One region of the Salipaludibacillus agaradhaerens genome, then DNA from elsewhere that is predicted to be linked to it. Evidence: predicted binding sites of a transcription regulator. Region 1 holds the regulator's gene; the other holds the start of a gene.
What was found. The regulator Rex, encoded in region 1, represses fermentation and respiration genes when NADH is low (regulators of the CRP and FNR family bind a similar motif). The targets are predictions, from matches to a motif close to TTGTGAAATATTTCACAA.
Positions count from the first base shown of each region.

Region 2: BK581_RS16685 (DUF1858 domain-containing protein) is a predicted target of Rex. The motif match lies at 2,408-2,425, and genes of this name have one in related genera.

Region 1 covers NZ_KV917378.1:2,086,059-2,089,487, reverse strand. Annotated here, with positions in the region: gene BK581_RS09785 (ABC-F family ATP-binding cassette domain-containing protein) at 1-250, opposite strand, end outside; gene moaC (cyclic pyranopterin monophosphate synthase MoaC) at 395-874, shown strand; gene BK581_RS09775 (redox-sensing transcriptional repressor Rex) at 958-1,596, shown strand; gene BK581_RS09770 (MDR family MFS transporter) at 2,103-3,429, shown strand, end outside.
Region 2 covers NZ_KV917378.1:3,647,107-3,650,535, reverse strand. Annotated here, with positions in the region: SAM riboswitch class I at 1-44, opposite strand, end outside; SAM riboswitch class I at 288-417, opposite strand; gene BK581_RS16690 (DUF438 domain-containing protein) at 783-2,015, opposite strand; gene BK581_RS16685 (DUF1858 domain-containing protein) at 2,008-2,262, opposite strand; gene ilvD (dihydroxy-acid dehydratase) at 3,397-3,429, opposite strand, start outside.

The DNA of each region.
Region 1 (3,429 bases):
ATATACTTCTTTCTGTATGAAGGCCGCTATTTTGCGCTAAGTAACCCATACTGACATCCTTAGGAATGACAATTTGCCCTGAGTCGTACGATAACTCACCGGTTAGAATTTTCAGAAGCGTTGATTTACCGGCCCCGTTTCTGCCTACAAGGGCGATACGCTCCCGACTTTTTATTTCTAATTTTACATCGGAGAGTATTTTCTCTGTACCGAATGACTTCGACAATTGTGTACATTGTAATAAAATCATCACTGTAACCTCACAATTCAATTTCCGTACCGTTCACAAGCTAAGTGTACATGAGAGAAAAGGTTTATCGCAAGACTTCCATGCTTTATTATGCAGATTGTGAAAAAATAGTGTACAATAGAAGTGGAAAAAAGGGGGATAAACATGGGAGACTTCACACACTTTAATGAACAAGGTCGGGCACGTATGGTTGATATTTCCGATAAACAGGAAACAGTTCGAACAGCAGTGGCCCAAACAAGTCTTTTTGTCACTAAAGAAATCTATGAAAATATCCAACAAGGGACGATGGCTAAAGGGGATGTTCTCAGTGTGGCGCAAGTTGCAGGGATTATGGCTGCTAAAAATACGTCTCAGTGGATTCCAATGTGTCATCCGTTAGCACTGTCAGGAGTCGATATTCGTTTTGATTGGGATGTGAATGCTGATACATACCAATTGAAAATTGAAGCGTCAGTTAAGACAAAAGGGAATACAGGAGTAGAAATGGAAGCGCTAACATCAGCTTCTGCGACCGCATTGACTATATATGATATGTGCAAAGCAGTGGATAAAGGGATGGTCATTGGTGAGACATTTCTCGTGGAGAAAACGGGTGGAAAAAATGGGGATTTTAAACGATAACATACTTAACTTAATGAATGCATTTTAATACTTAGTTGGTTAGCCAAGGTAGCTATTATATTTAAGAAGGAGGCGGAGCAGTTATGGATCTAGATCAAGCAAAAATTCCTCAGGCAACAGCAAAACGATTGCCATTGTACTATCGATTTTTAGAAGGCTTACAAGCGTCAGGTAAACACCGCGTCTCATCTTCAGAATTAAGTGAAGCGGTAAAGGTCGATTCAGCCACAATACGTAGGGATTTTTCCTATTTTGGTGCTCTCGGCAAAAAAGGCTACGGATATAACGTGAATTATCTATTATCTTTTTTCAGAAAAACGCTTGACCAAGATGAATTAACGAAGGTGACACTTGTTGGGGTTGGTAATTTAGGAACGGCTTTTTTAAATTATAATTTTAGCAAAAGCAATAATACAAAAATTGATATGGCATTTGATGTAGCAGCAGATAAGGTTGGGAAAGAAATAGGTGGTGTGCCCGTTTATCATCTGGATGAATTTAAAGAGCGTGTGGCGGAAAGCAGTGTGGAAGTGGTCATTTTGACTGTGCCATCTCAAGCGGCACAACCTATCGCTGATGACTTAGTAAAAGCAGGTATTAAAGGGATTTTGAATTTTACGCCTGCGAGACTGTCGGTTCCGTCTGACGTTCGTGTTCATCATATTGATCTGTCAGTGGAACTTCAATCCCTCATCTACTTTTTAAAGCACTATCCTTTATAGAGAAAGTTGATACTTAAAATATGAGCTGCATCGTGTTAAAAGCTGCCTTATAATAGGCAGCTTTTAACATTGTAGAGGAGAAAAGTGTTCATTAGAGAAGATATAGTACCTAGATGAGTGTTACACGACTGCGGGTAATTTGGACAGGTCATCCGTACCTGAATGACGCAAGGCTCGTAAGACAAAGAATGGATGACTGAACGCTGTAAAGAAGACTGTTGTTAAAATGAGTGAACGAACATCCAAGCGCAGGAATAATTAAAAGTCGTCAATGATTAACGAACCATCTACAGAAGACATGATTTTTGTAATAAAAAGGACTGTCACTGAAGATGAACCTATGGGAACGGGTCAGTCTATAGCGAAAAACCAATGTGATAAAACGTTTTTTGCAGCTGTATTTCGTTCAAATAGATATATATGCATTTTTAATTTTAATTAATGAAACTCATGGTATAGTAGAAATAGATTACTATTTCGTGAACCGAAAGAAGGCTGTCTTATTTATGGCAAAAATCTCGCAAAAATGGCTTGTGGTCATAACCGTTTTATTAGGTACTTTTACCATCATTTTAAATAATAGTATGTTAAATCCCGCAGTCCCTCATTTAATGACTGTGTTTGAGGCTGATGCGGTCGCTACTGGCTGGGTCATTACGATTTTTATGGTCACTATGGGGATGGTTATGCCGCTGACCGGTTTTTTAGGTGATAAATTTGGTAAGAAGCAACTTTATATGGCTGGGCTCGCAGTATTCTTACTTGGATCACTACTAGGTTCACTTTCTTGGAATTTACCCTCCTTAATTGCTTTTAGAGGTCTGCAAGGCATAGGTGGTGGCGTTATGATGCCGCTCTCTCTAGCCCTTATCTTTGAGGTATTTCCTCGTGATGAGAGAGGACTAGCCACAGGTGTTTGGGGAGTGGCCGCCATGATGGCCCCAACCATTGGTCCAACATTAGGCGGTGTCATTATTGAACTTGGATCATGGCCATGGCTGTTTTTATGTAATATTCCTACAGGTCTTTTAGGATTGATCTTTTCTTATATGTATCTTCAAAAGTCTGAAAAAATGTCAGGTATCCGTTTTGATAAATGGGGGTTCTTCACTGTAACGCTTGGTGTTGGCTCGATTTTACTAGCACTTGGGAGGGTATCTGAACTAGCGCATTTAACTGCTCCAGTGAATTTAGCTCTAGTCGTGTTAGGTGTTATTGCAATTTATTGCTTCGTGAAAATAGAAAATCGCACAGAGCAACCATTATTAGATTTATCTATTATGCGTGTGCCGGCATATGCGTATAGTGTGTGGATTGCGATGATTAGCTCAATCAGTTTATTCGGTGGTATATTTTTAATCCCCCTGCTTATTCAACACGTCTATGGCTATGGGGCGATAATGACAGGCGTGGTGTTTCTACCGGCTGCGCTCCTTACCGGGATATTTATGACAATTGGTGGAAAGCTCCTCGATCAGCACGGACCTGCTTTAGTTGTGACGCCGGGGCTTTGTATCGTGGCGATTGGAACAGCACTTCTCGGCTTTATTGATATGGAAACAGCCATCTGGGTTGTCTTCTTATTGAATGCTGTGAGAGGGATTGGCATGGGGTTAAGTACTATGCCTGCAACGACAGCAGGCATCAATGCGATCCCAGATAAGTTTGTTTCACGAGGTTCAGCGATGAATAATGTCTTACGTCAAATGAGCTCAGCATTAGGAATTGTCTTCGTGTCAATTTATTTTGAGGTTCGCAGAGGCCAAGTGATGACCGGCAATGGTGGAAGCATAGAAGAAGCGAGCTTAACAGCTATTACGGAAGGGTTTCTTA
Region 2 (3,429 bases), 1.6 Mb from region 1:
GCCGGGTTTCATCGGGCCAGTCCCTCCACCTCTCTTGATAAGAGCTTAAATCGGTTATGAAATTTTAAAACTAAGTAAACCAATAAATTTAGTTAATTTTGATTAATTTGAATATTAACACGATTAAATCTATTCGTCAAATCTTTTTACAAAATTATTTTCTAGCATTCACCCTCAATCTATATTATCCATTGTTATATTCCCGTGCTGTTATCAAAAAACCTCCCTTACAAAATGTAAGGGAGGTTGACGTTAATGTTAGCAGAGTAAGCTGCATTCACATGTCGTCCTTATCTCCCAAAGCATTCAGTAATGAATTCTTTGCAGGAATTAGCACCTTGTGAAAAAAAGATCTTACTTCTTCTCACTGGTTGCTGGGTTTCGTCGGGCCAGTCCCTCCACCTCTCTTGATAAGCAAAACGATGAGTCGTCCAACATGAGTCGGACGCTATTTATAATATTGAAGAAAGTCTATCACAAGCGTTTGTAATCTGTCAATTTTATTTTCTACTCTACCGTCTATTAATTATATAAAGCTAAACTTCAATCGGTGGGAGTTTGCCTTCATCCCCACTGATTGTCAGTTTAACTTATCGGACCTTTAGGGGTAGTTTATCCCCCACCTAAACTTTTCGACCTTCTTAAGTTTTGAGGGGGTTTTACTGCCCCTTAAGTGTGGGGTAAAAATAACATAAATCGGTTATACACAATAGTCAATCAAGAAGTCCGTTTCACCAATACTGTCGCAAAAAATCGTTATCTGAGAACGGCCCATCTATTAGTTATGACATTAACCTTTTTTCCCCACTGATTTCTTGAATGGGTTTAATGTTTTGCGTAAATTCTACTGTCCCTTTATAGTTTCCTTCTTTGTCTCTCACTGCAAAGTACCGTATTAACACAAATTTATCTTTGAACGGTATCCAAAAGTCTTCAACATCTTTTTTACCAGACTTAAAATCATCAAGTAATGCATTAACAATATGAGCACTTTGAGGAGGATGGCAATTTTGTACCGACCTTCCGATAATTGATTTTGTCCGGTGAAAGATGCGTTCTTTCCCATGTGAAAAATACCGGACCACATCATGCTCATCAATAAACGTGATATCTACTGGTAAATGATTCATCATAAATTCAAGCTGTTGAACTGACATGATCCCCGTTTCAAGCTGAACGACCCCATCCTTCATAAACCCTTCTGATTGCAGATCTTCTCTAGCTGGTTGCCACGGGGCTGGAGGGGTAATAAACGTATAGCCAATCACGTCACCTTCACGCTCAATCTTTAACCATTCATCCTCTGTTAATTTTTCCAGTGCCATTGGTAACAGAATATTCTCTTCTTTAAAAATCATCTCTGATACTTCACTAATAATATAATCAATCGCCTCTAACAGTTCGTCCGCTTCCCAAGAATCCGTTTCTAACTTTAGCTTGGCTGCTTTAATCGCATCTCTTATCCTGTCGTCTACTCCCCACATGACTTTTGTCGGTCCAAAGATACCGTACTTCTCTAAATAAGGGAACAGTAAATTCTCTTTTCTACTATAATGGTTATCAATTCCCAATAAGCGATTTAAATCGTCTAATAGAAGGTTTGACGTCTTCTCAGAAGGGTCCTTTGCAAACTTATCACGATGTAATGTTAACGTGAAATTAACGAGCCGATCAATTTCCTTATTCTCTTGAATAAATGTGTGAACAGGATGACCAGGTTTATGACCTAGCTTTTCTTCCTGATGGATCTCTTCTATTGAGCCTTTGAACACAGCAGTATGCACCGAGCAAAGTCGTTGCACTTCCCCTACTGAAATCCCCTCTTCCTCCATTAACGCCTGTTCCATTTGTGAAATTTCACTCACGCTAATGCTATCGATGGCCTGCTCAAACTTTTGTCTCACTGCTTCAACAGGTTTTCCTTCGTGAAGTTCTTTTATAATTTCCTTTAATAACTGTTGTCTCTCTGTTTGCTCGCCACTTGTTTTTTCCCGATTATTGATCATTTCACTCATTTTCTTTCCCTCCCTTCTGTGAATGCCCAGTCACTCTATAACCATAGCTTTCTATCTTTTGCACAACATCATTTAAATCTACGCCTCTCGCTCTGCATCCTTTCGGGATCGTCATGACTCTACCAGCAGACTGTAGCATGCCTGGTTTCGTAATATTCACAAAGCCAATTTCTTTCATCACTTCTATAAATTCAGGGTCATGATTACAAAGTTCATAGACTGTTTTATTTAGCGATATTTCTTTCATTACTCTCTCCCCTTTGATTTATAAGTAAATGCCCTTTTATCATTTAATAAAGTCACTACCTGACTCAGTTATCAATTAGTTGAGAATTACTTTCAATTAGATCGTACCATGTAGAAAAAAAATGGTTAGTGATCTACATCACCACAAGTGAAGAAAGTCACAAACATAAGCCGTCTATCATAAGTAGCCAGTTTGTAGCTAGAAGTACACCCTTATGAAAGATGAACTTACTTTGTCATGCCACGTTACATACAGGAAATAGCCTATATTTTAAGTTATGGAAAAAAGTCTGCATTAAAAAATCAGCGGACATCAACAGCCCGCTGATTTTTTATAAGATTTATGAAACATGATTAATTACGAAACATGGAAAAGCACTTTAATAATTTAACCTTATAAAACCAAATACTATTTCCAATTGTTTTATTAATTGAATTAATGTCATCATTCAAAATAAGAGGTCAATCTTCAAATAATGACTGTGACCTTCACTTCAGACGGACGCTTTCCCGAGGGCTTGTCTTCAGCTAACTTTTGCTCGGATTTACCGAGCAAAAGTGGATCTTCAGACTGCGCTTCATCCTCAGGGAGTCGCCGTCTTACGTTTCGATCATTTTTTCATCTGCAAATTTTTTAAAGTGAGGAAGAGTGAAAAATGACAAGGTATAGTTGGTTTCATACTTGTTTTTATGTGATTTTTAGCTAAATACCCTTAAATATTATTGCAATAAATTGTCATATGTATCGTATACACATAGTAAAAAATAACAGAGAAAGGATGTTGACATCTTGAAAAGAGATTCAATTTCGTCGGTTTTTCTCTAGGGATTAATATTTGCCATTAGCACAGTAATAGTGTCACTACGATCATTCTTATTTTTAAATTTTGAAATTATCACACTGATGACTGTACTTTTAAGTATATTAGCTTTTATATTCTCTTCTATGGCAGCTTTAATTATCAAGAAATTCAATTAGGTATTAAGAACCAAATTTACAAAGGAGTCGTTTGATGTAAGCAACAACAATGCCTTAAACTTATAATTCATGCACAATCGCTCATGAAACAGGTCCAAAATACAAAAAGCCTGTACCCTCAGCCAGTTAGCAGCTGATGGTACAGGCTTTCATAAGCTATTCTAAATCTGCGTCTGTTACGGCACCTTT